DNA from 3 places in the Ralstonia edaphi genome. Region 2 is predicted to be linked to each of the others. Evidence: predicted binding sites of a transcription regulator. Region 2 holds the regulator's gene; each other region holds the start of a gene.
The links. The regulator HrcA, encoded in region 2, represses chaperone genes, less so after heat shock. The targets are predictions, from matches to a motif close to TTAGCACTCNNNNNNNNNGAGTGCTAA.
Positions count from the first base shown of each region.

Region 1: rpoH (RNA polymerase sigma factor RpoH) is a predicted target of HrcA. The motif match lies at 7,026-7,052, and genes of this name have one in related genera.
Region 3: groES (co-chaperone GroES) is a predicted target of HrcA. The motif match lies at 5,433-5,459, and genes of this name have one in related genera.

Region 1 is NZ_CATWHI010000003.1:340,846-350,968, reverse strand. Features, by position in the region: gene R2669_RS12055 (cytochrome c oxidase assembly protein) at 1-202, shown strand, start outside; gene R2669_RS12050 (DUF2970 domain-containing protein) at 207-419, shown strand; gene R2669_RS12045 (cytochrome c oxidase subunit 3) at 509-1,369, shown strand; gene R2669_RS12040 (twin transmembrane helix small protein) at 1,496-1,705, opposite strand; gene R2669_RS12035 (SURF1 family protein) at 1,775-2,545, shown strand; gene R2669_RS12030 (SCO family protein) at 2,598-3,254, shown strand; gene R2669_RS12025 (COX15/CtaA family protein) at 3,258-4,349, shown strand; gene cyoE (heme o synthase) at 4,370-5,311, shown strand; gene R2669_RS12015 (SCO family protein) at 5,381-5,986, shown strand; gene rpoH (RNA polymerase sigma factor RpoH) at 6,053-6,946, opposite strand; gene R2669_RS12005 (diguanylate cyclase domain-containing protein) at 7,182-10,100, opposite strand.
Region 2 is NZ_CATWHI010000002.1:968,881-979,003, reverse strand. Features, by position in the region: gene recN (DNA repair protein RecN) at 1-1,701, opposite strand, end outside; gene R2669_RS09780 (NAD kinase) at 1,848-2,786, opposite strand; gene hrcA (heat-inducible transcriptional repressor HrcA) at 2,898-3,956, shown strand; gene tauA (taurine ABC transporter substrate-binding protein) at 4,081-5,145, shown strand; gene R2669_RS09765 (taurine ABC transporter ATP-binding protein) at 5,142-5,933, shown strand; gene R2669_RS09760 (ABC transporter permease subunit) at 5,930-6,799, shown strand; gene hutC (histidine utilization transcriptional repressor HutC) at 6,807-7,520, opposite strand; gene hutU (urocanate hydratase) at 7,675-9,393, shown strand; gene hutH (histidine ammonia-lyase) at 9,419-10,123, shown strand, end outside.
Region 3 is NZ_CATWHI010000006.1:12,598-22,720, reverse strand. Features, by position in the region: gene R2669_RS20325 (glycosyltransferase family 2 protein) at 1-420, shown strand, start outside; gene R2669_RS20320 (GtrA family protein) at 440-868, shown strand; gene R2669_RS20315 (M48 family metallopeptidase) at 888-1,973, opposite strand; gene R2669_RS20310 (YjgN family protein) at 2,002-3,075, opposite strand; gene groL (chaperonin GroEL) at 3,307-4,950, opposite strand; gene groES (co-chaperone GroES) at 5,052-5,342, opposite strand; gene R2669_RS20295 (TetR/AcrR family transcriptional regulator C-terminal domain-containing protein) at 5,996-6,598, opposite strand; gene R2669_RS20290 (porin) at 6,959-8,047, opposite strand; gene R2669_RS20285 (MFS transporter) at 8,156-9,454, opposite strand; gene R2669_RS20280 (lactonase family protein) at 9,505-10,123, opposite strand, start outside.

The DNA.
Region 1 (10,123 bases), on a different contig from region 2:
AACCGAGTTCTTCAAGAAGATCGAGTGTTTCTGTTTCAAGCAGCAGACGCTGACGGCCAACGAATCGCGCGAGATGCCGGTGGTGTTTGTGATTGATCCGGATCTTCCCAAGGACGTGAAGACGATCACCTTGTCCTACACTTTCTTTGAAATCCACGCGCCGTCAGCCATTGCGCCGGCGATGCCGAACAAGGGAACGTGAGGACATGGACGAACTGAAGGAAGCGACCAAGCGACGCGCATCGTTTGCGCAGACGATGAAGGCGGTGTTCTGGTCTTTCTTCGGTGTGCGCAAGGGTCGTGATCACGACCGTGACATGGCGCAGTTGAATCCCGTGCACGTGATCATTGCGGGCGTTCTGGCGGCGATCATGTTCATCGTTGTGCTGCTGTTGATCGTGAGAGCAGTTGTCGGTTAACGGTGGAGCAGGTTGAGGAGACGGCCAGGGCAGCATCGGCCGGGCAACATCGAGTGGATTCCTAAAAAAATAGAGCTGGAGAAAAAGAGATGAGTGCGAATCGAGCAAACGCTCCGTACTACTTCGTGCCCGGGCCGTCGCGGCATCCGATTTCGGCAAGCCTTGGCCTGCTGATCGTGCTGTTGAGCTCCGCGGCATGGGTGAATGCTCAGCCCTGGGCCCCGTGGACGTTCCTGGTCGGCCTGCTGTGGTTCCTCTTTGTGCTGCGTGCCTGGTTCGCCGACGCCATCTCCGAATCCGAGACCGGCAAGTACGGCGACCGCGTGGATGCCTCGTTCCGCTGGTCGATGAGCTGGTTCATCTTCTCGGAAGTGATGTTCTTTGCGGCGTTCTTCGGTGCTCTGTTCTATGCCCGCACGATCGCCATGCCGTGGCTCGGCGATCTGAACAACAAGCTGCTGTGGCCCGACTTCAACGCGATGTGGCCGAACGCCGGGCCCGCCGGCACGGTAACGCCGTTCACGACGATGGGCCCGTGGCCGATCCCGACGATCAACACGGCGCTGCTGCTGACCTCCGGGGTGACGCTCACTTGGGCGCACCATGCGCTGCGTGAGGGCAAGCGTGCCCAGGTCATCCAGGGCCTGCTGCTGACGATTCTCCTGGGCTTCACGTTCATGGGCTTCCAGGCGTTCGAATACATTCACGCCTATCACGAACTGAACCTGAAGCTGACCTCGGGCATCTACGGTTCGACGTTCTTCCTGCTGACGGGCTTCCACGGCTTCCACGTGACGATGGGCGCGATCATGCTGTCGGTCGTGCTCGGGCGTGTGATCAAGGGCCACTTCACGCCGGAGCATCACTTCGCATTCGAAGGCGCTGCGTGGTACTGGCACTTTGTGGACGTGGTGTGGCTGGGCCTGTACGTGGTGGTGTACTGGCTGTAAGACAGCATCGGGTTGGGGCGGCGCAGCGTCGCTCCATGACCTGGCCAACGGCCGGCGAAGACAATGCCGCAGACGGGACACCGCTGCGGCGTTTTCGTTTTTCCGGCGTGGCGGCGTTGTCGTTGGTTACTGGCCGAATTGGATGCCGGTACTGTGGATCCACCCCAGCCGGTTCGCGACGAGGATGAAGATGAACAGCGCGATCGAGAAACCGACGCGGAACATCAACGAGCGGACGGTGCGGTTGCTGTGGCCCTTGTCACGCATCAGGAAGAACAGCGCGGAGGCAAGACTGCCGAGGATCAACAGGAACGCAATGGCAACGACGATGCGCATGGAGGGCTGCGGGTTGGGCAATGACGGGTTGGAAATGGCTCCCGGGCATTATCGCACCGAGGCCGCGCAATGACCGTGCGCGTGCCGATGCGACGTTGGTTCGCGCCTGTGCCGATGCTGGGGGGTGTGGCGCTGATCGCGCTGACGTGCTCGCTCGGGCGTTGGCAGCTTTCGCGTGCGCACGAGCGCATCGAGCGCCAGGCCCGCATCGTGGCGCTGGAAAACGCGCCTCCCCAGCGCGTCACGGCGCAGCCCGTGGCGGCAGATTCCGTGATGTACCGGCCGGTGCTGCTGCGCGGAACGTTCGACGTGGCGCACACGGTGCTGCTCGAGAACCGCCCGCACGTCACCAATGGCGTGTCGCGCCCCGGGTTCGAGGTGCTCATCCCGCTGAGGCTGGAAGGCGCCGGCGGGCGCGCCGTGTTGGTCGACCGCGGCTGGTTGCCGCGCGATGCGGCCGACCGCACGCGCATCGCGCCGTACACCACGCCGGCGGGCGAAGTGCAGGTCGAAGGGATGGCCGTGCCGCATGCCAGCCGGGTCTTCAGTCTGGGCAGCAAGGACGGCGCGGATGAAGTCGGCCAGCGACTTAGGCAGAATATCGACCTCGACGCTTTCTCGCGCGAAATCGGCGTGCCGCTCCAACCGTTCGTGGTGCAGCAGCAATCCGACGCGCAGGACGGCCTGTTGCGCGATTGGCCGCGCGCAGACTTGGGCGCCGACCGCAATTACGGCTACGCATTCCAGTGGTTCGCGATGGCGGCGGCGGTGCTCGGGCTGATGGTCTTCTACAGCGTGCGGCGTTATCGCCGCTTGACGGGCACGTCAGAGCCCGCTTGAACACGAACTTGCGTTGCGGCTTAGTGCCGCAGCTGAATGTATTGGGAATCACATGGTGAATCAGGAATCCGCACCCGGCGCGCCCGGCACACTGGGCGCGTCCGAAGACCCCCGCATCGACGCGCGCACTCGCCGCGGCCGCTTGATGATGCTGTTCCTGCTGCTGGTGTGTGCCTCCCCGGTGATCGCGTCGTACCTTGCGTATTACGTCTTCACCCCAGCCGGCGGCAAGGCGGCGTACGGCGCGCTTGTCGATCCGCAGCGGCCTATTCCGGCCAGCCTGATGGTCCAGGACGAGCACGGCGCTGAAGTGCCGCTGGCCAGCCTCAAGGGCAAATGGCTGATGGTGTCCGTGGATGGCAGCGCCTGCGACGACAACTGCGCGCGCAAGCTGTTCACCATGCGCCAGCTGCGCATCGGCCAGGGGCCGGATCGCGACCGCATCGTCCCCGTCTGGCTGGTGACCGACCGCGGTGAAATCGACCCGCGCCTGATCAAGGCCTACAACGACGATTACGGTGCGGTGCGCTTCCTGCGCGCGCCCGAGCTGCCGAAGAACTGGCTGGCCGACGGCAAGACGCCGCCGACAGATCACCTCTTCCTGGTCGATCCGCTTGGCAACCTGATGATGCAGTTCCCGAAAGATCCGGACCCGAAAAAGGTGCGCGGAGACATGACGCGGCTCTTGAAGTATTCGCGCATCGGATAAGCCATGCTGCTGCAACTCGCTTCCATCGGCATCCTGATCGCGCTGATCCCACTGTGCTACGTGCTGGTCAAGGGGGATCGCAACAAGTACCGCAAGCTGGTGTGGATCACCGCTTTCCTCACGCTGGACCTGATCATGTTCGGCAGCTTCACGCGGCTGACGGATTCGGGCCTCGGTTGCCCGGATTGGCCGGGCTGCTATGGCACGTCCAACCCGTTCCACGCACGTGACGACATCCATGCCGCACAGGCCGCCATGCCGAGTGGCCCCGTCACATGGATGAAAGCGTGGATCGAGATGACGCACCGCTACTTTGCGCTCGCGCTGGGCGTGCTGATCATCACGCTGGTGGTACTGGCGTGGGTGAAGCGCAAGGAGCTGAAGCAGTCTCCGTGGTATGCGACGGCCGTGCTGGCGCTGGTGTGTGTGCAGGGCGCGTTTGGCGCGTGGACCGTCACGCTCAAGCTCCAGCCGGCCATCGTGGTGACGCACTTGCTGCTCGGCATGTCGTTGCTGGCCGCGCTGATCTGGCTCGGCTGCAAGAACGACGTGCCGCGTGTGGTGGATGAGCGTGGCGCGTCGTTGCGCATGGCGGCGGCCATCGGGCTCGTGCTGCTCGTTGTGCAGATTGCGCTGGGCGGCTGGGTCAGCACGAACTACGCTGTGCTCGCCTGTACCGATTTTCCGCTGTGCAACGGCCAGTGGGTTCCGCCGATGGACTTTGCGCACGGCTTCACGTTCTGGCGCCAACTTGGCAAGACTGCCGGCGGCGATTTCATCTCGCACGATGCGCTGGTCGCCATCCACTGGACGCACCGCGTGTTTGCGGTCGTCGTGCTGAGCTACCTGGCATGGCTTGGCGTGCGTGCACGCCGCATCGACGGCATTGGCCGTGTCGCGACGGTGCTGCTCGTCGTGCTGGCCGTGCAATTGGCGACTGGCCTTTCGAACATCGTGCTGGGGTGGCCGTTGCTGGCCGCCGTGGCGCACAACGGCGGCGCGGCCGTGCTGCTGTTGCTGATGGTGCGTCTGCATTACCTGATCGGGCTCGCACAAGCGCGGGCGCCGATGCCTGTGGCGGCTGCCGTCGTCTGAACGCTGTCTGACCGTTTTTTATGAATACCGTGGCAACCCCAACAACTTCCACTCAACTTCCTGGCTGGCGAACGACCGCATCGCAGTATGCGGCGCTGACCAAGCCGCGCGTCACGCAGCTTGCCGTGTTCTGCGCCGTGATCGGCATGTTCCTGGCCACGCCGGGCATGGTGCCGTGGCCGGTGCTGATCGGCGGCGCGGTCGGCATCTGGTTGTTTGCCGGCGCTGCCTTCGCCATCAACTGCCTGGTCGAGCGCAAGATCGACGCGATGATGCGCCGCACGGCCTGGCGCCCGTCGGCCAGCGGCGAGCTGGGCACGCGGCAGATCCTGGTGTTCTCGGTGGTGCTGGGCGGTGCGGGCATGTGGACGCTGCACGTGTTCGCCAACGACCTGACGATGTGGCTGACGTTCGCCACCTTCATCGGTTACGCGATCATCTACACGCTGCTGCTCAAGCCGGCCACACCGCAGAACATCGTGATCGGCGGTCTCTCGGGGGCGATGCCGCCGGCGCTGGGCTGGGCGGCTGTCGCCAACAGCGTGCCGGCCGAAGCTTGGATTCTGGTGCTGATCATCTTTACCTGGACACCGCCGCACTTCTGGGCGCTCGCGCTATATCGCCGCGCCGACTATGCAAAGTCCGGCCTGCCGATGCTGCCGATCACGCACGGCGAGAAATACACGCTGCTGCACATCCTGCTGTACACGCTGATCATGATCGCCGCGACCATCCTGCCGTTCGTCTACGGCATGAGCGGCTATATCTACTTGGTCACCGCTTTGGTGCTGGGCTTCGGCTTTCTCTCGTATGCGTGGCGCATGTACCGGAAGTACTCCGACGCGCTGGCGCAGAAGACTTTCCGCTACTCGATCATCTATCTGTCGATCCTGTTTGCCGCGCTGCTGGTCGACCACTACTTCAAGTTCGGCCCGGCGCTTACGCAAAGCGCGGCGCTGTGACGCACAGGGGCGCCACCAGGCATGTGCCGTTGGCGTTACGCTAGGCGGTCTGCTTTCAACACGATGACCATGCTCTCTTTCCGACACTTCCGCGCCGCGCTGTTCGCCATGCTGGCCGTCGCCGTGCTGGCGCTCACAGCGTGCAGCGACAAGCCCGCCTTCAAGAACCTCGACATCACCGGATCCAAGAGCTTCGGCACCGATTTCTCGCTGACCGACCACACCGGCAAGCGCCGCACGCTCGAAGATTTCCGCGGCAAGGTCGTTGTCATGTTCTTCGGCTACACGCATTGCCCCGATGTCTGCCCGACCACGCTGGCTGAGCTGCGCGCCGTGATGGACACCCTCGGCAAAGACGCCGACCGCGTCCAGGTCCTGTTCGTCACCGTCGACCCGGAGCGCGATACGCAAGACCTGCTGGCCAAGTACGTGCCCGCGTTCGATCCGCGCTTCATCGGCCTGCGTCCGGCCAACGAGACGGAGCTGAAGAAGGTCGCGTCCGACTTCAAGGTGTTCTACAGCAAGGTGCCGGGCAGCTCCCCCGACAACTACACCATGGATCACACCGCCGGCAGCTACATGTTCGATCCGAAGGGCAACCTGCGCCTGTTCATCAAGCACGGCCAGGGCCCGGAGCCGATCGCGCACGACATCAAGCAACTGCTGGCCGACTGATCTCCCGCCACCGCCCAAAGAAAAAGCCCGCCGATCTGGCGGGCTTTTCATTGCGAGGCGGTCAGCTTAGGCGAAGGCTTGCAGCGCACCCTTCATCTTCTTCATCGCGGCCGATTCGATCTGGCGGATGCGCTCGGCCGACACGCCAAACTCGTCAGCCAGCTCGTGCAGCGTCGAGCCGCCCGATCCGTCGTCGTTCACGTTCAGCCAGCGGGCTTCGATGATGCGGCGGCTGCGATCGTCGAGCTTGGCGAGGGCGGCTTCGATGCCTTCGCTTTGCATGCGGTCGTTGCTGCGCGCCTCGATCACGCGGGTCGGCTCATTGTGCGTATCGGCCAGGTAAGCGATGGGAGCGAAGGACTCTTCGCCGTCGTCCATCTGCCCTTCCAGCGCGATGTCGCCACCCGACAGACGCGTTTCCATCTCGCGCACTTCGGCGCCCTTGACGTTGAGTTCGGCGGCCACGGCGTCGATTTCGTCCGACGTGAAGGTCGCCTGCGCATCCTGCTTGTGGCTGCGCAGGTTGAAGAACAGCTTGCGCTGGGCCTTGGTGGTGGCCACCTTCACCATGCGCCAGTTCTTCAGGATGTACTCATGCATCTCGGCCTTGATCCAGTGCATCGCGTACGAGACGAGACGCACGCCCTGATCCGGGTCGAAGCGCTTGACGGCCTTCATCAGGCCGATGTTGCCTTCCTGGATCAGGTCGGCGTGCGGCAGGCCGTAGCCAAGGTAACCGCGCGCAATCGACACGACCAGGCGCAGGTGCGAGAGCACCAGACGGCGTGCGGCATCGAGATTGCCGTTGTCGCGGTATTCGCGGGCCAGACGCTGTTCTTCCTCGGCCGACAGCATCGGCACACGATTGACGCTCTGGATGTAGGCGTCGATGTTGCCCAGGTTGCCGGGGAACGCCAGCGCCCACCCATTACCGGCGTTGCCGGACGGCTGGGTGGCGATTGCGGAAACGGTATTCACGGGGATGACTGCGTTCACTCAGGACTCCTGTCGAAATCCAGTGGAGGTTTGGAAAGGCATCTTAGCACTCCAACCGGATGAGTGCTAATAGGACATTTTTGTCCGGTTAATAGTTCCCGTAAATCAGGGTCTTGTGCTCAATAGTGTGATGTTTGCGCCGCAGCAAATAGGGCGTCACACCCAGTCATAGACCGCAGCCGAAGGTATCGGTTCTGCCCTATGCCGCCGTATTTCGGCCGCGCGACTTGGCCCAGTAAAGTGCGCGATCAGCTTCGCGCAAGGCGGCGTCAGGGTCACGCACATCGGGGCCGGGGCACGCCACGCCAACGCTCGTGGTGACGTGCAGCACCGTGCCATCCGGCAGGTGGATCGGCGGACGGATTACCCCGACGATCTTCTGCGCGGTGTGCAGCGCATCATCCGGGGCATCGATGGGGTCGAGCAGGATGATGAATTCGTCACCTGCGAGGCGGGCGACGGTGTCGGTGCGGCGCACGGCACGTTGCAGGCGCTGGGCGACCTCCACCAGCACCGTATCGCCGGCGGCGTGGCCGTAGGTGTCGTTGATGTGCTTGAAGTGATCGATGTCCAGGTACAGCACGCCCAGGGGGGCCGGCAGGCGCTGACGGCGCGCCAGGGCGCCGCGCAGGCGCTCGTAGAGGTCGTAGCGGTTGGGCAGGCCGGTGAGGGCGTCAAAGCGCGCCATGCGCGACAGCTCCATCTCGCTGCGCTTGGCTTCGGTCACGTCCTGCACGAAGGCGTAAAAACCGCAGCGGCCGTCATGCGCTTCTCCGGCATCGGGGACGAGCTGCCCGCGGAAATGTCGCGTGCGGCTGCGGGGGCCGTTGGCGTGCGGCTTTTCGTACCAGGGCGCGGTGATCTCGAATTCGACGGATTCCCCTCGCTGGGCGCGCACCAGGTACGGCGCCAGCAAGGCGTACGTGCCCGGTGTGAACACCCGTTCCGGCGTCTGGCCGCAGACGTCCTCGGGCGTACGCTGGAGCCAGCGGGCATGCGTGACGTTGCAGAAGGTGAAGACGCCGTCGGGGTTGATGTGCGACACCAGCAGCGGCGCGTTGTCGAGCACGAGCTTGAGTGCCCGTTCACTGCGCGCCAGGGCCAGTTCGGCACTCGTGCGCGCCGTCAGATCCTGCAGCACCGAGAAATAGCCGCGCAGCGTGCCGCGATCATCGTAATCAGGATAGTAGTGGCCGCTCAGGTAGCGGGGCACGCCCGTGCGCATGGATTGGATCTCGAACTGCACCGGGTAACCTGCCAGCACTTCGGTCATGTAGGGCAGCAGCGTGCGGTAGTCCTCGGCGGTGTAGATGTCGCGTACGTGGCGGTCCAGCATCTCGTCTTCACTGCGGCCGAAGGCTTCGAGCAGGGTGCGGCTGGCAAAACGCACGATGCCGTCGGGGTCGACGTAGCTCAGTTGCGCGGGCACGTTGTCCGCCACGAGGCGCAGTTGCTCGCGGCTGGCGCGCAGGGCGTCCCGGCGGCGCTCGAGGCTCTCGTTGGCGGTGCGCAGCGCGCGCTCCGACGCGGCAAGCCGGTTGGCAAACGGACGCACCGTCAGGCGGATGGCCAGCACGCTGCCGATCATCAGGCACAGCATGAAGCCCGCAAGCCGCTCGAATTGCACGCGCATCGGTGCGTACAGCTCGGCGCTGGCGATCTTGCTGATCAACGCCAGACCCGTGTGACCGATCGGTGTGTAGGTAAACGACGTCGGCATGCCGTGGATGTCCTGCCACTGGCCGTAACCGGCCTCTCCCGCCAGCGCCAGGCGCGATGGCAGGGGGCGGTGGTCTACCGTAAGCGGCGGCAACTCGAACACGTACGCATCGAAGCGCTGCGGGAACGACATGGCGCGGCCGCGCGCATCAAAGCCCGAGATCGCCAGCGTTTCGGTCTTTCCGATGCCGCGTTGGTTGGTGTAGCGGCCTGTCATGTGGGCGAGCGGTTGTTCGGCGACCAGCCAGCCGACCTGCATGCCGTCTGCCATGACCGGCGTTTCGGTGCGCATGGCAAAACCGTGTACCCATTGCAGCGTGATGCGCTCGGGCGCGAGGCCAGCGTGCAGCACTATCGACAATTCGGGCTCAAGCGTCTGCGTCCCCAGGCTGACGATGCCCTCGCCCGCCAGCGTCCGCAGTTGCAGGTACGAGTAGCCTTGCTCGCGATACGCCTGGAGCGCGCTCTGGCTGCGCAGGCGCGCCGCGTTGTCGGCCGGATGGCGCAGCACCTCCTGGATGTGCGTGGCGGCGGCCACCAGGCGCGGGCTTTCCGCGCGCATGGCCAGCAACTGGTCGAACTCCTCAGCGTAGCTCGACAGGGCCCGTGCCCGCGTGGTGCCGAAAGTCAGGCTGGCACTGTCCACCTGGATGATGAATGCCGTGATGGTGGCGCCCAGGCCCGCCAGCACGACACAGCCGCCGCTGATCCAGACGATGGTGTCTTCTGGCGACAAGCGCAGGCGGAACAGGCCCGGGTGCCGAGCCACCGCGGCGCAGACCACACCCGTGACCAACAGCAGCGAGCAGAGGGCGGCGGCGTCCGAGGCGCGCCACCGCAGCCACGCCGGGTACAGATATTCCAGCGCCATGGCGCGGCCGAGCAGGTCACCCGCGCAGAGCAGCATCGCCAGGCCGAGGAGGCCCCAAAACCACCGGGCGCGGTGTGGCTTGCGCAACGTCGGCACAAGGCCAAGGGCGATCGCCGATGCGGCCATCGCCAGCGCGTGGCTCGGGTGCATGCCGCCAATCCATCCGGTGACCCATTGGCGGTCGAGCCAAGCGTGCACGTCAGGAAAGTCCAGCCCGATCGGCCATCCCGTGATCATCTCGGCCAGCCGCAGCGTGGACAGCAACGCCACCGCGCCGCTCAGCCCGCGCGCAGCCGGATCTGCCCAGCGCGCGCCCGGCCGTACCGTGCCGATGAGCAGCGCTCCCAGGGCAGCGCCCAGCAGCGCCAGGTTGATCCCCGTGGCGAACACGATCAGCAGGCGGTCCGTGCCCAGCCTCACCGCCCATGGCCAATGCTGCAGCCAGCCGACCATCACGGTCAGCCCAACAAGGACGAGGAGAAAGCCGATGCCGCCGGCAATGGCGACAAGCGGCCGGCGTGGAACCATGCAGGTGACGCGTAAGCGGGGCG
Region 2 (10,123 bases):
TGCCGCGCGGCGCGATTTCCGCGCAGAGGGTCCCTGCGCCGATTGCGCACGGCCCGCGGCGAGCATCTCGTCTGCATGGCGTCGCGTGGTATCGGTCAGCGACGCGCCGCCGAGCATGCGGGCGATCTCGTCCACGCGGCCGGTGGCGTCCAGCACCACGAGGTCGGACCGCGTGCTGCCCGCCACCGTCTGCTTGGCGACTTGAATGTGGTGGTTGGCGAGTGCGGCTACTTGCGGCAGGTGCGTGACGCACAGCACCTGGCGGCGCATGCCGAGTTCACGCAGGCGTCGGCCCACGACTTCCGCCACCGCACCGCCGATGCCGGAATCCACTTCGTCGAAGATCAGCGTGGGCGTTGGGCTGGCCTCGCTGGCGATCACCGAGATGGCCAGGCTGATCCGCGCCAGTTCGCCGCCCGAAGCGACCTTCGCCAACGGCCGCGGTGATACGCCCGCGTGCCCGGCAACGAGGAATTCGACCTGCTCCAGTCCCGCCGCGCCGCCATGCTCCAACGCGTGCAGCGCGATGTCGAAGCGCCCGCCGGCCATCGACAGGCCCTGCATGGCGCCCGTCACCGCGTCGGCCAGCTCGCGTGCGGCCTTGGCGCGGTCGCGCGACAGCGATTGCGCGACCGCCATATAGGCGGCGTGGGTTTGCTCTTCCCGGGCCTGCAGCGCATCGAGGTCGGATGCCGCTTGCAGCGCTGCCAGTTGCGCCTGGCGTTCAGCCAGTTCAGCAGGCAGCGTTTCCGGGGCGACGCGGTATTTGCGCGCCATGGTGTGCAGCGCCTGCATGCGCGCGTCGACTTCGGCCAGCCGATCCGGATCCAGCTCCGCGCGGTCGGCATAGCGCGCGAGCGTGTGCACGGCTTCCTGGATTTGCACCTCGGCCGGCTCAAGCGCAGCCAGCACATCGGCAAGCGCCGGGTCGATCTCGGCCAGTTCGCGCAGCGTATGGAGCGTCGCGCCCAGTTGCGTGATCACCGCGCCTTCCGATTCAGACAAACCGTCCAGCGCCGCGCGCGTGCCTTCGATCAGGCTGGCCGCGTGCGACAGGCGGTGATGCTCGGCCTGTATCTCTTCCCACTCGCCGGGTTGCGGAGCGAGCTTGTGCAATTCGTTGACCTGCCATTCGATGCGCTCGCGTTCGAGCTGGACTTCGCGCGACTGCTGCTCGGCAGCTTCGCGTGCGCGCACCGCGGCGTGCCATTCCCGGAAGTGCTCGCCGACTACGCGTACGGCGCCTTCCAGGCCCGCGTGGGCGTCGAGCAGGCTGCGCTGGGCATCCGTCTTGAGCAGCAGTTGGTGCGCGTGCTGACCGTGGATGTCGACGAGTTGCTCGCCCACTTCGCGCAGCTGCGCCAGCGTAACGGCCGCCCCGTTGATGAAGGCTTTGCTGCGGCCGGCGGCATCCACCGTGCGGCGCAGCAGGATCACGCCCTCGTCGTCGTGCAGTTCATGCGCCTCGAGCCACGCGGCCACATGCGGATGCACGTCGAACTCGGCCGTGATGTCGGCGCGCGGCGCGCCTTCGCGCACGACGGCAGCATCGGCGCGCTCGCCCAGCGTGAGCGCGAGCGCATCGATCAGGATGGATTTGCCCGCGCCGGTTTCGCCCGTGAATACGGTAAAGCCGTCGGCCAGATCGAGATCCAGCGCGTGAACGATGACGAAATCGCGGATGGTGAGGCTGCGCAGCATGGAAGCGGTGAGCGAAAAGTTTTTAGAACCTGCTCATGATTCGTAGCGAGCGGCTCGAGGTTGAAGCGAGAAGCGCACCCGTACACGCGTACGGCGGGCATCGCAGGTTCAAGTTCGGGCCGCGCAGCAGGATCATGGGCAGGTTCTTAGAGCCGGTTGTCTTCGGTCGGGTACTCGTGCCAGTGCAGCTTCTTGCGCAGCGTGGCGTAGTAGTTGTAGCCGATCGGGTGCAGCAGTCGCACCGTGCGCTCGGAGCGGCGCACCACGATGCGGTCGCCGGGCAGCAGGGACGTGAGCGACTGCATGTCGAAGTTGACGCTGGCATCACGCCCGCTGGTGACCTGGATGACCACCTCGGCGTCGTGCGGAATGACGATCGGCCGATTCGACAGCGAGTGCGGCGCGATGGGCACCAGCACCAGACCCGAGAGCGCCGGATGCAGGATCGGCCCGCCGGCGGACAGCGCATACGCCGTCGAGCCCGTCGGCGTGGAAACGATCAAGCCGTCCGAACGCTGGTTGTACATGAAGAAGCCGTCGACCGACACGGCCAGTTCCACCATCCCCGAGGTGCCCGAGCGGTTGACCACCACGTCGTTGAAGGCGAGGGCGGAGAAGATGATTTCGTCGTCGCGCACGACCTGGGCCTGCAGCAGCGTGCGGGTTTCGGCCTCGTAGCGGCCCGCCAACATGTCGGGCAGCACGGTGTGCACGTCGTCGAACGGGATGTCGGTCATGAAGCCGAGCCGCCCGTGGTTGACGCCGATGACGGGGACGCTGGCGCCGGCCAGGTGGCGCCCGATGCCGAGCAGCGTGCCGTCGCCGCCGAGCACGACGGCCACATCGGCGTGGCGCGCCATCTCTTCGGGCGGCAGGGCGGGGTAGTCCTGGACGCCGATGTTGAGCGCCGTTTCGCGCTCGAACACAATGTCATGCCCGCGCCCCGCAATGCACGATGCCAGCTCCATGAGCGGGCCGGCAATGTTGGCGGCCGAATACCGGCCGACCAGCGCAACGGTCTTGAAAGGCGAAACGGACGAGGCGGCGGGAGCTTGCGGGGCCACGGCGGACGGGGGAATCGACATGCGCGCATTACACCATATCGATATGACCGTCGCCACGTCAGCGCGTGTTTCGTGGAGAAACGTCGACATCACCCGTAGCCGGGCGCCGATTTTGCGTAAAATTGAAGAATCATGGACAAACGCGCCACCATCCTCCTCAAGACTCTGATCGAACGGTATATCGCCGAGGGCCAGCCCGTGGGCTCGCGCACCTTGTCGAAGTATTCGGGGCTCGATCTGTCGCCGGCCACCATCCGCAATGTGATGTCCGACCTGGAGGAGATGGGCTTCATCGCCAGCCCGCACACCTCGGCTGGCCGCGTGCCGACGCCGCGCGGCTACCGCCTCTTTGTCGATACGATGCTGACGGCCAGTCCGCTGGATGTGCTGAGCACGCAAGACCGCATGGCGCAGCAGATGGTGGGCGCGATTGCCGAGCAGGTCCGCACGCAGCTGGCCTCGCATGGGTCGGAATCGTCGCAGCGGGTGATTGCGGCGGCGGCGCAAACCTTGTCCAACCTCTCGCAGTTTGCCGGCATCGTGATGACGCCGCGCCGCACGCATGCGTTCCGGCAGATAGAATTCCTGCGGCTGTCGGAGTCGCGCATCCTGCTGATCGTCGTCACGCCCGAAGGCGATGTGCAGAACCGCATCATCCATACCGATACGCCGTACACGCCGTCGCAGCTGGTGGAGGCGGCCAACTACATCAACGCGCACTACGGCGGCCAGACGTTCGACGCGGTGCGCGAAAGCCTGCGGGGTGAACTCTCTGCGCTGCAGGCCGACATGACGGCGCTGATGCAGGCGGCCGTGGAGGCGGGCAGCAGCGCCGTCTCGGAAGAAGATCCGGTCGTCATCTCGGGCGAGCGCAAGCTGCTGGATGTGGAAGACCTGTCTTCGTCCATGGACAAGCTGCGCCGGCTCTTTGCCGTGTTCGAGCAGAAGACCGGCCTGCTGCAACTGCTCGACGTATCGAGCCGCGCCGAGGGCGTGCAGATCTTCATCGGCGGCGAAAGCAGCCTTGTGCCGCACGAAGACATGGCGGTCATCACCGCGCCGTACGAGGTGGACGGCAAGATCGTCGGCACGCTCGGCGTGATCGGGCCGATGCGCATGGCGTATGAGCGCGTGATCCCGATTGTGGATATCACGGCCAAGCTGCTGTCCAGCACGCTCAGCCAATATTGATCTCCCGGTTGTTCTGTCTGCGAGCTGCATAAGCTCAGCCGATTTTCTTCGACGACAGCCCACGCTGCCGTCTCTCACAATCGACTCCGGCGCATGTGCGCGATCTTTTCTGCCGGAGTCTTTCATGGCTGGTTCTTCCTTTTCCCGTTTGCTGGCTGCAGCGATGTCTGCGGCCATTTCGTTCGCGTTGCTTGGGGCGGCGCCTGCGCGCGCAGCGGACCGCGAGGTCGTCATCGCTTATCAGGACATGGTGCTGCCCTGGCGCTACGCCCAGGCGACGGGCGAGGTCGAGCGTGCCACCGGCTATAAGGTGACGTACCGCCAACTCGCCAGCGGCGCCGACGTGGTGCGCGCCATCGCGTCGGGTTCCGTGCAGATCGGCGAAGCGGGCTCCAGTCCGATTGCGGCCGGCGTGTCGCAGGGCGTGGACCTGTCGCTGTTCTGGATTCTCGACAACATCAATGATGCGGAAGCGCTGGTTGCCCGCAACGGCAGCGGCGTGTCGCGCGTGGCTGATCTGAAGGGCAAGACCTTGGGCGTGCCGTATGTGTCGACTTCGCATTTCCATGCGCTGGTGGCGCTGCAGCAAGCCGGGCTCGAGCCGCGCGACGTGAAGGTCGTCAACCTGCGGCCGCAGGAGTTGTCGGCCGCGTGGGACCGGGGCGATGTCGATGCCGCCTTCATCTGGGATCCGGTGCTCGCCAAGGTGAAGAAGAACGGCACCGTGCTGACCACCTCCGGCAAGATCGCCGCCGCCACCGGCAAGTCGACCTTTGATGGCTTCGTGGCGGACCGCAAGTTTGCGCGCGACCATGCCGAGTTCATCGCCAAGTTTGTCGAAGTGCTGGCCAAGGCCGATGCGGCCTATCGCGACAACAAGGCCGCGTGGACGGCGACCTCGCCGCAGGTGGCAGCCGTGGCCAAGACGTCGGGCGCGACGGCGGCGGATGTGCCGGCAAGTCTTGCGCTGTATGCCTTCCCGGATGCGGCGGAGCAGGCTTCCAAGCGCTGGCTGGGCGGCGGCGCGCAGTCGGGCGCAGCGCAATCGCTGCTGGCCACGGCGCAGTTTCTGAAGACGCAGGGCACGATCCAGACGGTGCTGCCGGATTACGGTGCCACCATCGACTCGCGCTTTGTCCAGCGTGCGGCCAACGCGGGCAACAAGGCCGTCGCCACCGCAGCGCGATGAGCCGCATCGATGTGCGCGGCCTGGGCGTCGACTACATCGACGCGCACGGCCGCACCACCCGCGCCCTGGCCGGAGTGGATTTGTCGATCAACGCCGGCGAGTTCGTCGTGGCCCTGGGTGCCTCCGGCTGCGGCAAGACCACGCTGCTGAACTGTCTTGCGGGTTTTGTGGCGCCCACGTCGGGGCAGATTCTCCTGGACGGCCGCGAAATCGATGGGCCGGGCGCAGACCGCGGCGTGGTGTTCCAGCGCTATGGGCTCATGCCGTGGCTGAACGTGCGCGACAACGTGGCGCTTGGCCTCAAGCTGCGCGGTGTCGACCGCAGGACGCGGCATGCACGTGCGCTGGAGTTGCTCCGGCTGGTCGGCCTTGAAGCGCATGCCGCATCGCCCGTCTATGCCCTGTCCGGCGGCATGCAGCAGCGTGTTGGCATTGCCCGTGCGCTGGCGACCGAGCCCCGCGTGCTGTTGATGGATGAACCGATGGGCGCGCTCGACGCGTTCACGCGCGAGACCATGCAGACGCTGGTGCTCGATGTCTGGCAACGCACCGGCACGACCGTTTTCTTCATCACGCACGACGTGGAGGAGGCCCTGTTCCTGGCAACGCGCCTGATCGTGATGTCGCCATCGCCGGGTCGCATCGTGCAGACATTCGATCTGCCGTTCTCGCGGCAGTCGCTGGCAGGCGGCGACGCCCGCGCGGTGAAATCGTCGCCGGAATTCATTGCCTGGCGCGAGCGTGTACTGGCGCTGATCCACCATGCCCCCGAGGAGCTGCTCGCATGAGCGCGCTCGAAACTCCCGTGCTGCAGCGCGCCTCCGTCGATGCAGCGCCGCCTTCCAGCAGGCCGGCGCGCAGGCTGCGCGGCTATCGTCTGCCAGGCGAGGGCAGCGCATTGGGGCTCAGCGTGTTGTCGGTGACGGCGTTGCTCCTGCTTTGGTGGGCGGCGACCACCTTCCATTGGGTGCCGCCGTTGTTCCTGCCTTCACCGCAGGCCGTCGGTCGCGCATTCATCGATGCCTGGCATGGCGATATTCAAGGCGGCCAGCCGCTGGCGTCGCATCTGGGCTGGAGCGCGTTGCGCGTGTTCGGTGCGTTTGCGCTGGCTGCCGTGACGGCCATACCGATCGGCCTTGCGATGGGCGTTTCCCGCACCGCGCGCGGCTTGCTGGATCCGCCCATCGAGTTCTATCGCCCGCTGCCGCCGCTGGCGTACCTGCCGCTCGTGGTCATCTGGCTGGGCATTGACGAGCGCGCCAAGATTGTCGTCATCTATCTTGCCTGCTTCGCACCGATTGCCATGGCCGCGCGTGCCGGCGTGCGCGGCGCCACGCTTGAGCAGATCAACGCCGCGTATGCGCTTGGCGCGAGCTTCACGCAGGTGGTGCGACATGTGATCCTGCCGGCGGCGCTGCCCGAGATCCTGACCGGCTTGCGCATCGCCATCGGCTTCGGCTGGACCACGCTGGTGGCGGCGGAAATGGTGGCGGCCACCGTGGGCGTGGGGCAGATGGTGCTCAATGCGTCGAGCTTTCTGCGCACCGACCTCGTGGTGATGGGCATCGTGCTGATCGGCGCGATTGCATGGGCGTTCGACTTGGCCATGCGCGCCATCGAAGCGCGCGTGGTGCCCTGGAAGGGCCGCAGCTGACCGAGACTCAGAAGCTGCCCGTGAACTGATAACGCCCGCCCGGATGCCACATGGTCGCCACGGACGCGACCTGACCCTGCGACAACGTTTTTCGCCGCAGCATCAGGCAGGGCTCGCGCACGTCCATGTGCAGCATTTCGGCGATCTCACGGGTGGGCAGGCGCGCCTCGATGCCGTAATCCACGCCCTGCAACGGGGCGGCACGCATCAGGTAGGCGTTTGGCGTGGTCTGCGTGAAATCCTGCTCCATGTATTCCGGCGCCAACGCCGCGTTGACCCAACGGTCTTCCACCTGGATCGGCAGGTCGTTTTCGAAGTGCACGATCAGTGAATGAAACAGCACGCGGCCGGCGGGCACGCCAAACGAAGCTGCCATCGCCTCGTTGGCGCGGGCGCGTTCCAGCTTGTGCAGTTCGGCGCGGTGCCGATGGCCGCGCGCTGCAATCTCCTCGGCGATATTGCGGATCGCCACCAGCGTCGCCTGGTATTTCTGCTGCGCGACGAACGTTCCCAAGCCTTGCACGCGCGTGAGGATCTGCTCGGCGGTCAACTCACGCAGCGCGCGATTGACCGTCATGCGCGACACGCCAAAGGTCTGCGCGAGCGTCGTCTCCCCCGGAATCATTTCCCCTTCCTGCCACTCCCCGCTGCGAATGCGCGTGAGGATGTCTTCCTTGATGCGCTGGAAGGCGGGGGTGCTGGCGGACGGGTCGTGTGACATGGGCGTGGCTTGCAGTGCGGCGGTGGCCGCGGATGTGATGTGCGGATGGCGGTCATCATCAGGGTTTGCTCTTAGCTTGTAAAGTTTTCTTGCCTAAGTTGTATATACAACATAAGATGCGCTCCATGACAAAGGAGTTCGCAGGAGACCTCACATGAACGCCCCGACCAACGCTGCCCACCTGACCAACGATCCGCGCTACGACGCCTCGCGTGAAATCCGGGCCCCCCGTGGCACCGAGCTGCACTGCAAGAGCTGGCTGACCGAAGCGGCTTACCGGATGCTGCAGAACAACCTCGACCCGGATGTGGCCGAGAACCCCAAGCACCTCGTCGTGTATGGCGGCATCGGCCGCGCCGCGCGCGACTGGGCCTGCTTCGACAAGATCCTGGAAACGCTGCGCGAGCTGAACGACGACGAATCGCTGCTCGTGCAATCGGGCAAGCCGGTGGGCGTGTTCAAGACCCACCCCGATGCGCCGCGCGTCCTGATCGCCAACTCCAACCTCGTGCCCAAGTGGGCGAACTGGGAACACTTCAACGAGCTGGATCGCAAGGGCCTGTTCATGTACGGCCAGATGACGGCCGGCAGTTGGATCTATATCGGCAGCCAGGGCATCGTGCAAGGCACGTACGAGACGTTTGCCGAAGCCGGCCGCCAGCATTACGACGGCAAACTGGCCGGCAAGTGGATCCTGACCGCCGGCCTGGGCGGCATGGGCGGCGCCCAGCCGCTGGCCGCCACGCTGGCCGGCGCCGTGTCGCTGAACATCGAGTGCCAGCAATCGAGCATCGATTTCCGCCTGCGTACGCGCTACCTCGACAAGCAAGCCAAGGACATCGACGACGCATTCAACCTGATTCGCCACCATTGCGAGCGCGGCGAGGCCGTGTCCATCGGTCTGCTCGGCAATGCGGCGGAAATCCTGCCGGAGCTGGTCAAGCGTGCCCGCGCCGGTGGCCTGAAGCCGGATCTGGTGACCGACCAGACCTCGGCGCATGATCTGGTCAACGGCTATCTGCCGATTGGCTGGACGGTCGAGCAATGGCGTGCTGCTCAACGCGACCCGTCGCAGCACGCCCGCCTGACCGACGAGGCCGCCAAGTCCTGCGCCGTGCACGTGCAGGCCATGCTGGATTTCCAGGCCATGGGCATCCCGACCGTCGACTACGGCAACAACATCCGCCAGGTCGCGTTCGATCAGGGCGTGAAGAACGCCTTCGACTTCCCGGGCTTCGTGCCGGCCTACATCCGTCCGCTGTTCTGCGAGGGCAAGGGCCCGTTCCGCTGGGTGGCGCTGTCGGGCGATCCGGAAGACATCTACAAGACCGACGCCAAGATCAAGGAACTCTTCCCGCACAACACGCACGTGCATCGCTGGCTCGACATGGCGCGTGATCGCATCGCCTTCCAGGGCCTGCCCGCGCGCATCTGCTGGCTGGGCCTGGGTGAGCGTCACCTGGCCGGCCTGGCGTTCAACGAGATGGTCAAGAATGGCGAGCTGAAGGCGCCGATCGTGATCGGCCGCGACCACCTCGACACGGGCTCGGTCGCCAGCCCCAACCGCGAAACCGAAGCCATGCGAGACGGCACCGACGCCGTGTCGGACTGGCCGCTGCTCAACGCGCTGCTCAACACGGCCGGGGGTGCCACGTGGGTGTCGCTGCACCATGGCGGCGGTGTCGGCATGGGCTATTCGCAGCACTCGGGCGTGGTGATCGTCGCCGACGGCACCGACGCTGCGGCCAAGCGCCTGGGCCGTGTGCTCGTCAACGACTCGGGCTCGGGCGTCATGCGCCATGCCGATGCCGGGTACGAAACCGCCATCGCCTGCGCCAAGCGCAACGGTTTGAACCTGCCGATGATCGGCTAAGTTAAAGACATCCTCTCGCATTGCTATGAACACCATGACCACGCCCCCCATCATCACGTTGCAGCCGGGCGAAATGTCCTTCGCCGACTTGCGCCGCGTCTGGCTCGCCCCGACGCCTGTTGCGCTGTCGGGCGATTGCGCGGCCGCCATCGAAGCGTCTGCGGCCACCGTGCAGGCCATCGTTGCCAAAGGCGACCCGGCCTACGGCATCAACACCGGGTTCGGCCTGCTGGCCAAGACGCAGATCCCCACGCACGAGCTGGAGCGCCTGCAACGCAACCTCATCCTCTCGCACGCCGTCGGCACGGGTGAAGACCTGAGCGACAACGTCGCGCGTCTGGTGCTGCTGATGAAGGCCGCCAGCCTGGCGCGCGGCTATTCGGGCGTGCGCCGTGTCGTGATCGACACGCTGCTGGCACTGCTGAACGCCGGCATCGTGCCGTGCATTCCGTCCAAGGGTTCGGTGGGCGCGTCGGGCGATCTGGCGCCGCTCGCGCACATGACGCTGGCCCTGCTGGGCGAGGGCGACGTGCGCGTGAATGGCGTGCGCACGCCGGCGCGTGCCGCCTTGGCCGCCGCCGGCATCGAGCCGATTGCGCTGGCCGCCAAGGAAGGGCTGGCACTCATCAACGGCACGCAGGTGTCGACCGCGCTGGCGCTCAACGGCCTGTTCCTGGCCGAGCGACTGCTGCAAGCCGCTACCGTGTCGGGTGCGTTGTCGGTGGATGCC
Region 3 (10,123 bases), on a different contig from region 2:
GGCTGGCGGCTCTGGAACTTCGCGCTGGAAGGCATCACGAGTTTCAGCACCTTGCCGTTGCGCAGCTGGACGTACCTTGGCGCGCTGGTTGCCGCGCTGGCCTTCTGCTATGGCGCTTTCATCATCCTGCGCACGATGATCTTCGGCGTGGTGGTGCCGGGCTACGCCTCGGAGCTGTCGCTGATGCTGTTCTTCGGCGGGTTGCAGATGATCGGTCTGGGAATGATCGGCGAATACGTCGGCCGCATCTATGACGAAGCGAAGGGCCGCCCCATCTACTTGGTCAAGCGCCGCTATCAGGAGCGCCGCCCGCGCAGCCGCGTCCCGAGCGTCAACAACCGGCAGGTGATCCCGATTGCGAGCGCTCGCCCGCGCCAGCCGCAAGGAGAACGCCAGCGCAGCCACGCGGCACGGCGCTGATGCCGACCGGAGACGCATCATGCGACATGCAGAATCGAGCGTCATGAACGCATTGGCAGGCGTGCTTCCGCTGCCGGATCGCATGTTGCTGATCCGCGTGTTCCGCTTTGGGGTGTCTGGGGTCGTCGCCACCGGCGTGCATGTGGCGATCGCCACGGCGCTGATCAGCGGCGTCTCGGCAACGCAGGTCACCGCCAACGGCGCCGCGTTTGTCTGCGCCAATGTGTGCTCGTACCTGCTCAATGCCCTGTGGAGTTTTTCGGCCAAACCGGCGCGCGCCAACTTCCTGCGCTTCTACGCCGTCTCGCTGTTGGGCCTCGCGCTGACGCTGGCAATTTCGTGGTGCGCGCAGACATTGGGCCTGAGCTATTGGGCGGGGCTGGCGGGCATCCTATCGACGGTGCCACCGCTAACCTTCATGCTGCACCGGTTCTGGACGTTCCGCTGACGCAGCTGCTTGCTCCGGGTCAGTCGGCGTCGCCGCTGTCGCTGCCGCCGTGCGTGCGGTCGAAGCGGCGCAGCGTGTCGATGCGCTCGCGCGTAAGCGGGTGCGACGAGAAGAACGCCGAGGCGTCGTCATCGCTGGCGGCGTCGGGCTTCTTGGCGGCATCTGCCTTGCGCGTGCCGCCGTGCGTGTCTTCCAGCGCCTGCAGCACATCGGCAAACGCGCCGACGGACAAGCCGTTCTCCTGCAGCAGCAGCGCGGCATAGCGGTCGGCATCGCGCTCGTAGTCACGCGAATAGCGCAGCGTCAGCAGAGCCGCCGGCACGCCCGACAGGATCGTCGAGACATCGCCAAACAGCAGCGCCGCCGTTGCCCCGATGGCCGACGACTGAATCACCTGCCGCAACCCGTGGCGATATTCAACGTGCCCAGCCTCATGCGCCAGCACACCCGTCAGGCCATCGCCCTCACCCACCAGCTTGACCAGCGCGTCGGTCACGACGATGTCGCCGCCCGGCAGCGCAAAGGCATTCGCGCCGATGTCGGCATCCCGAAACACGATGTGATACGTGTGCGTGGCCTGCGGCGGCCGGTGCAGCGCGGCAAACCGTGCGCGGATGCGGTCCTGCTGCGCGACGGGCAGCTTGCTGGGCCGGAGCCAGCGTTCGTCCATGGCTGTGAGCGTGCTGCGCCCAAGCTGTGCCTCGGCGCGCTGCGGCACCATATTGGCCACCACCTTGGCGCCCCACGGCAAGCCGTAGCGATACCCCAACGCCAGCACCACCACCATGGTCAGCAGCGCGCCCAACGCCAGCTTCCAGCTGTTCTGCGCCAGCACGACCCACCCTTCGCGATAGCCCGTGCGATGCAGCAGCGCATTCAGCGACGTCTGCTCCGCCGGGTCGTTGACCTCGCAGAAGGCGCCGTCCTCGAACGTAATCAGACGCGGAGCATGCTTGACGCGCTCCGACACCCGCAGCGTAGACAGCGGCGCACGGCGCAGTGGCGTCCCCTCGGGGTCGAACAGCACCGCCTCGCCCGCCTCGACGGCAAGGCGCACGGGTTGCGCGCGCGAAGTACGGCCGTCGAAGTAGGTCGCGAGGATCACAGCGGGGTGCCTTTGCCTTGCAGCGCGTTTACAGCGCGATATCGATGTCGTACCAGTCCACGGTGGCGTCGCCCAGGGCGCTCACCTTGGTGGTCTCGCCGGCCACGAAGGTGTCGAGCGAGCCCGACGCAAACATCGTCACGGATTCCAGCTTGTAGCGTGCAGTGCGCACACGTGCAAACGGCGTGAACAGGCCGACGGTGATCACGATCATCACCGCGTTCGACACGAAGATCCAGAACAGCTTCCCAGCACCCACCTGGCTCTGAAAGCGGTGTGCGCCCAGCGTCGTGTTGCTCCACACCAGGTTCTGCAGGCGCGACAGGACGTACGGCGTCAGGAACAGCATCGCCGCATACATGAACAAGCCGATGACGATGAAGCCGAAGATCTGACCAATACCAGGCGCACGATGGAACGACACCCCCAGCAGCAGCGACAGCACACCAGCCACCACAACGGCCAGCACCGCCAGACCGAATGTGCGCAGATAGACGCCGTAGAAATTGCCCGGCGTGGCCGAGAAATCAAACGGCACGGTGCCGAAGCGCGTGTTCTTGTGCTGATAGCGCTTGAAACGCTGATGCGCCAGCGGCGCCAACAGGTAGAGCGAAAACACGCTCAGGATCGGCCACACCAGGAACACCATGTAGCCCTCGGCATCCTTGCCCGTAAAGGCGAAGCGCAGCCCGCGGTAGCTGGAGTTGGCCATGCGGAAGCGCAGCGAGCGTACGAGCAGCCACGGAAACGCAGCGGCCATCAACGCAAGCAGCACCAGCCCTACCGCAGCTGACGAATGGCCGAGCAGGTTAAACGCCAGCGCCAGCACGAAGATGATCGCGCGGCCCTTGAGAATGGCGATCGGGCTGCCGTGATAGTCGAAGCTGGACCCGGCCAGCTGGGTGTTGCGATAGAAATACTGCAGCGTGCGCACCTTCGCCCAGGCCGAATAGATGCCCAGCGTGACGATGGTCAGCAGCAGGTTGACGATCCAGATGCGGAAGTATTCCGAGCCGCTGCCGATAAAGCGCAGCCGCAACGGTTGCGGCGCAGCCGGAGCGGGGGCGCCGCCCAGGACGGACTCGCGTGCGATGTCGTTCATCTGTTTTCCCTTCCCTGAGTTGTTGTCGTGCCCCGCTTCAGGACGCGTATCGATATTCAACGACGCTGAGGCTCGCGGGTGGGCCGATTGTAGCGAAGCACACTGCATTGCTGCGTTAACACCGTCTTAACAAATGCAGGCAACAAAAAACCCCGAGGGCTCGCACCCACGGGGTTTTTTGCTTGGAACAGCCATCCCGGAGGATGGCCGGGCCAGGGCCGGTACGGCAAATTACATCATGCCGTCCATGCCGCCCATGCCACCCATGCCGCCCGGCATTGCCGGAGCTGCATCGTCCTTCGGCAGTTCTGCCACGGCGCAGTCCGTCGTCAGCATCAGCGAAGCGACCGAAGCGGCGTTCTGCAGCGCGGTGCGGGTCACCTTGGTCGGGTCCAGCACGCCCATTTCCACCAGGTCACCGTACTCGCCGGTGGCGGCGTTGTAGCCGTAGTTGCCCGAACCTTCGATCACCTTCGACACCACAACCGAAGCCTCGTCGCCAGCGTTGGTGACGATCTGGCGCAGCGGCTCTTCCATGGCGCGCAGCACGATCTTGATGCCGGCGTCCTGGTCAGCGTTGGCACCCTTCAGACCGGAGATCAGTGCACGGGCACGCAGCAGTGCAACACCGCCACCTGCCACGATGCCTTCTTCCACGGCAGCGCGGGTCGCGTGCAGAGCATCTTCCACGCGGGCCTTCTTTTCCTTCATTTCGACTTCGGTGGCAGCACCAACCTTGATCACGGCAACACCGCCGGCCAGCTTGGCCACGCGCTCTTGCAGCTTCTCACGGTCGTAGTCCGAGGTCGCTTCTTCGATCTGGGCACGCACTTGCTTCACGCGGGCTTCAATGTTGCGGGCATCGCCTGCGCCATCGATGATCGTGGTGTTTTCCTTGCCGATTTCAACGCGCTTGGCTTGGCCCAGATCGTTCAGGGTTGCCTTTTCCAGGGTCAGGCCGACTTCTTCAGCGATGACCTGGCCGCCCGTCAGGATGGCGATGTCTTCCAGCATGGCCTTGCGGCGGTCGCCGAAGCCCGGAGCCTTGACGGCAGCGGTCTTCAGGATGCCGCGGATGTTGTTCACCACCAGCGTTGCCAGGGCTTCGCCTTCGACGTCTTCAGCGATGATCAGCAGCGGACGGCCAGCCTTGGCCACTTGTTCCAGCACCGGCAGCAGGTCGCGGATGTTGCTGATCTTCTTGTCGAACAGCAGCACGAACGGGTTGTCCAGCTGAACAACTTGCTTTTCCGGGTTGTTGATGAAGTACGGCGACAGGTAGCCGCGGTCGAACTGCATGCCTTCCACGACGTCCAGCTCGTCGGCCAGCGACTTGCCGTCTTCCACGGTGATCACGCCTTCCTTGCCGACCTTGTCCATGGCTTCAGCGATGCGCTGGCCGATGGATTCGTCGCTGTTGGCCGAGATGGCGCCAACTTGAGCGATTTCCTTGCTGGTGGTCGTCGGCTTGCTGATCTTCTTCAGCTCTTCAACAGCGGCCGTCACGGCCTTGTCGATGCCGCGCTTCAGGTCCATCGGGTTCATGCCAGCGGCAACGTACTTCATGCCTTCGCGCACGATCGACTGGGCCAGCACCGTTGCGGTGGTGGTGCCGTCACCGGCGTTGTCGCTGGTCTTGGAAGCGACTTCCTTGACCATTTGCGCGCCCATGTTCTGCAGCTTGTCCTTCAGCTCGATTTCCTTGGCGACCGACACACCGTCCTTGGTCACGGTCGGGCCACCGAAGCTGCGCTCCAGCACCACGTTGCGGCCCTTCGGGCCCAGGGTCACCTTGACTGCGTTGGCGAGAATGTTCACGCCTTCGACCATCTTGGCACGTGCGGCGTCGCCGAACACTACGTCTTTAGCTGCCATCTTGAGAATCTCCGAAATCTTTGGATGTTGCCCGCGCGCTCAGTCAGCGGCGCCGGCAATGAGGATTGGGTTACAGGTAAGCGATGCGACGGAGCGCGTGCTTACTTTTGCACCACGGCCATGATGTCTTCTTCGCGCATGACCAGGACTTCCTGACCATCCACCTTGACGCCCTGGCCGGCGTACTTGCCGAACAGCACGCGGTCGCCGACCTTCACGTCCAGCGCGATCGCATTGCCCTTGTCGTCTTTCTTGCCCGGGCCGACGGCCAGCACTTCGCCTTGATCCGGCTTTTCAGCGGCGGCGTCAGGGATGACGATGCCCGAAGCGGTCTTGGTTTCGTTGTCCAGGCGCTTCACGATCACGCGGTCGTGCAAAGGACGCAGGTTCATACACAACTCCTCAATGCAAAGTGAGTGTTTATTCACAAAACGCGCCGCAGAACGCGGCGCCTCGGGAAAGCATCGGGGACTGGAGGTTTGTTAGCACTCCTGTCCGGCGAGTGCTAATTATAGGGACGGGGTATTACGATTTCAAGAACGGGGGGAGCAGAAGTTTGTTGTCGAGATTCACTGAATCTGGAACTTTGGTCACTCAATTTGGAACTCTCGGACGCAGGCAAACACCATCCGAGCCCACAATCTCTCTAACTTCAAATACTTAGAGCTCACTAAAGCTGCCAGACCCAACGCGGCGGCTTTTGCCCCGGCGCGGCATTCCTCGTCTGCGGAGCGTTCCTACATCGGCAACGAAGGGGGCCCGGAAATGCGGGTTTCCCCTGAAGAGGCAAGGCAGCCAGCGCGGCCGGGATATCGACCAGCACTAGCTCCATGTCGCTTTAGTGATTTATTTACCACTCACACTCAATAGCTCGGAGGCGCACTGTGGCGCGGCCGTCGCGTCCCGCTCGATCAGCTTCGCGCCGTCGCCCTCTGGCAACTTCGGCCAGCGCTCGCGGCTACCGTCACCGACCGACACCGTTTCAGGTTCGTGTTTACCATACGAGACCGCTCAGATACGTTGTAGTCGGGCTGGCGTGGGCCTGTCATGCTTGATAGGCAGCGACGAATGCCTTCATAGCGCGCCTTGCGATAGATTCGAGTTGGGTTGGAGGCACGTTGTCGAGTGCATGCAGCAGAAACTTCAATAACAGCTCCGACTCCAGTAGCCCGCACAGATGCGCAGCAGCCACTTCAGGGTCATCGCGACGCAGTTGCCCTCTTTCCATGGCCGAGGCCAGAAATTGCGTTGTCAGGTCCATGTACGGCTTCACTGTCCGCGCATATATCGTTGCCCCCAACTTGCTATCGGCGGGGGTGGAAAAGACCAGCCTGCGAAGCGCCTGAAAGCGCGACGAATACACCGTTTGCAGCAGCCGTACTCCAAACGCGAACAACAAGTTTTCTATGCATTCTGCTGAGGCATCCAGCTGTTCCAGAACTCCGCCTGTTTCCTGTGCTGTAGCGGCAATGATGACTTCGTAGTACAGCTCTTCCTTCGACTCGAAGTAGCTATACAGCGTGCCCTTGGAACACTTGGCGCGCTCGCTGACGTGGGACATTAGGGTTCGCTCATAACCCTGTTCGAAAAACACTTCCGTGGCGGCGCTCAGTAACTGCAGCCGCTTCTGTTCCGTCTTAGTCCGCACTGCTCCCCCTTTGTCGAACTGATGAGTTCGATTTTGCCCGAGCGATGGTACACTTCAAAATCGAACTGATCGGTTCGATTTTAGACTAGGAGGGAATCAATGCCGGAAATAGATCACATTCGTAAGCCCAAGCCTCTGCGGTTGTGGGACACATACGCCTTCCCCGCTGTGTACTTCGCCTTGTTGGGAGCGATATTTCTTATCCTCTATTTGGCTTCGCTGTGGAAGCACGCTTAACGTGTGGGTAGCGCTTCACCTCCCCGTTTTTCGTATCCAAATAGCTGGTCCGGAGATGCGAGTAATAGGATGAGGCGCCCCCAACTCCGTTGAGGGCGCCTTTGTAATCCGGACGTCTACTCCCTAGAACTTGTGGCGCATGCCAATCAGTGCGCCCGTCTGGCCACTACCGGCCAGCACCGTGCCGCCGCTGCCCAGCGCGAGTGACGAGCCGTTCCGATTCAGCGCGCGGGCGGCGGTGAAGTACAAGTCGGTGCGTTTGGAGAGCGCGTAGTCAGCCTGCACGATGAAGAGCCACGGATCCTGATTGTTTGCGCGGTTGTCCAGGTAGTAGGCTGAGCCGGTCACGGACCAGGCGGGTGTGAAGTTGTATGTGGCACCCAGCCAGTACATGTTCGAGCGCACCGCCGTGGTCAGTGCCGTGCTGCCGGTCGAACCACCGTACTGCGAACGCGCCCAGCGATACCCTGCAACCAGCTTGACAGGTCCAACCGCAGTCGCCGCGCCGACGGCGACGTTCTTGTTGGACAGGTCTTGCGAGGCCACGCTGGAACCCTGCGTCTGGTCATACGCCACGGCAAAGCTCGTCGCGCTCATCGCATAGGCGAGTTGTCCGCCGATCTGCCGGCCGGCCTTGCCGGCACCTGCGATCTCTCCGCCGAAGCCGGCATCCCAGCCCGTGCTGTACGTCGCCTCGACCGTCAGGCCGCCGAAGAGGCCGAGGTACTTGATGGAATTGTCGATGCGCTGGGAAAACACCGGGTCCATCGACGTAATCGAATAGCGCGCTGCAACGCCCATCAGGTCGTACGTCTTGGCGAAGTCGTAAATGGGCGCATCCTGGCGGCCGAGCGTGACGGTGCCGGCGCTGCCCTGTAGCCCGACATAGGCGCTGCGGCCGAACAGGCGCGAGGTGCTGCCGGTGCCGTTGGCGAGCGTGCCCGTGTCGAGGTTGGTGCCGTTCTCCAGCAGGAACAGCGCCTTCATACCGCCGCCGAGGTCCTCCACGCCGCGCAGGCCGAAGCGTGAGCCCGACTGGTTGCCTGGCTGCATGCGCACGACGGATGCGCTGCCGCCGCCTGTTTTGGGCACGTTGTTAATGACCTCGATGCCGATGTCGGCCACGCCGTAGAGCGTGACACTCGATTGCGCGTGCGCGAAGCCAGCGGTCATGCCGGCGGCCAATGCGGCCAGTTGTAGATGACGTTTCATGATTCCTCCTAGGTTTATTTGTAGGTAAGCAGGCAGCACCCGGCCGCCGGGCGGCTCGATGCCCGGAAGCCGGAGAAGAAGAACAAAAAGGACGGGGGCGAAGCCGCCTTACGAGGGCTGAGACGAAGCCGCCTCCGTCACGCGCACGAGTAGCGTCATGACAAAGGAGATGGCTAGCAGTGCTGACAGGAACAGCAGTCCCGTCGTGGTGCTATGCGTCTGGCCTTTCAGGTAGCCGATGGCGAACGGCCCGACAAAGCCGCCAAGGTTGCCGATGGAGTTGATGACGGCAATCGACACGGCTGCGGTGGAGCGCGTGAGGAACAGCGTGGGCAGCGCCCAGAACGGCGACTTGAATGCATACAGGCCCGCCAGGCTCAGGCAGATCATCACCATGGCAATGACGGGATTGCCGATGAAGCCCGCGCCCACGAACGCGAGCGCCGCCACGCCCAGCGGAATGGCCGAATGCAGACGACGCTCGGCACGCTTGTCGGAGCGGCGCGACCACCAGATCATCGCGGCCGTTGCAACCACATACGGCAGCATTGCGATCAGTCCAACCTGCGTGTGCGACAGCTTGGCCGAGAAGCCCTTGATGATCTGCGGCATCCAGTAACCGATGCCCAGGCTGCCGCACTGATAGACGAAGTAGATGAATGACAGGTAGAGCACGTTCGGATTCGCCATCACCTTGAGCGTGCCAAGGTGCGCGGCAGCGGGGCGGGCCTTTTTGTCACGCTCCAGTTCAGCGAGCAGCCAGTCGCGTTCGGCTTCGGATAGCCAGCGCGCATCTTTCGGGCGGTCGGCCAGGTACAGGTAGCACAGCACGCCGCCAATCACCGCGGGCGCGCCTTCGAGCAACAGCATCCAGCGCCAGCCGCTCCATTGCAGCCAGTGGACGTTGTCCATGATCCACGTGGAAAGCGGCGCACCGATGATGTACGACACGGGAATCGCGGCAGTGAAGAGCGATACGGTGGTCGCCAGCTCGCGCGCACGGAACCAGTACGTCAGGTAGACGATGATGCCGGGGAAGAAGCCGGCTTCCGCCACGCCCAGCAGAAAGCGCAGCACGTACAACTGCGTCGCGCTTTGCACAAATGCGGACGCCATCGCCACGATGCCCCACGTGACGAGGATGCGCGCGATCCAGCGTCTCGCGCCGAAGCGGTTCAGCATGACGTTGCTCGGGACCTCGAACAGGAAATAGCCGATGAAGAAGATGCCCGAGACGAATCCGAAGGCCTCGCTGCTGAGTGCCAGCTCCTTATTCATCTGCAGCGCCGCATAGCCGATGTTGGCGCGATCGAGATATGAAATGATGTACAGCACGAACACGAACGGAATGATGCGCCAGGTGATCTTGCGCACGATTGCCTGTTCGTCCGGCAGTGCTGTGGCCATCGTGTTGGCGTGTGTTGAGACAGTGGGATTGGACACGTTGTTCACCTTCTTCAAGCCGGATGCGAGAACACCATGCAGACGGGGCTGCCGCTCTGCACGCTGTGGCCGGTCGGGCGCAGGCGCCCGCTATGTGGGTCAATGCCGAAGGCAACGATGGTGTCGCTGTCTTCGTTCAGCGCGTACAGGAAGCGGCCGCCCGGCGCGATGGTGAAGAAGCGCGGCGTGCGACCGCTCGTCTTGTCAGCGCCCACGAAATGCAGCAGCCCTGTTGCGGCGTCGATGCGGAACACGGCGATGCTGTCGTCGCCGCGGTTGGATGCGTAGACAAAGCGGCCGGCCGCGTCGACCTCGATCTCGGATGCACGGCTGTTGCCGGTAAAGGTGTCCGGCAGGGATGACAGTACCTGCCGGGGCGTGAGGGTTGCCGTGGCACCGTCGTAGCCGTAAGTGGTGACGGTGGAATCCAGCTCGTTGACGACGTAGGCAAAGTGGCCGTTCGGGTGGAACGCCACGTGGCGCGGGCCGGCGCCTTCGCGTGCTTCCACAAAGCTGGGCGCGGCAGGTGTGAGGCGGCCATCGGCAAACCGGAAGGCGAACGTGCGGTCCAACCCCTTGTCGGGCACGATGACAAAGCGGCCTGTCGAGTCAAACGGGTTGAAGTGCGGCTTG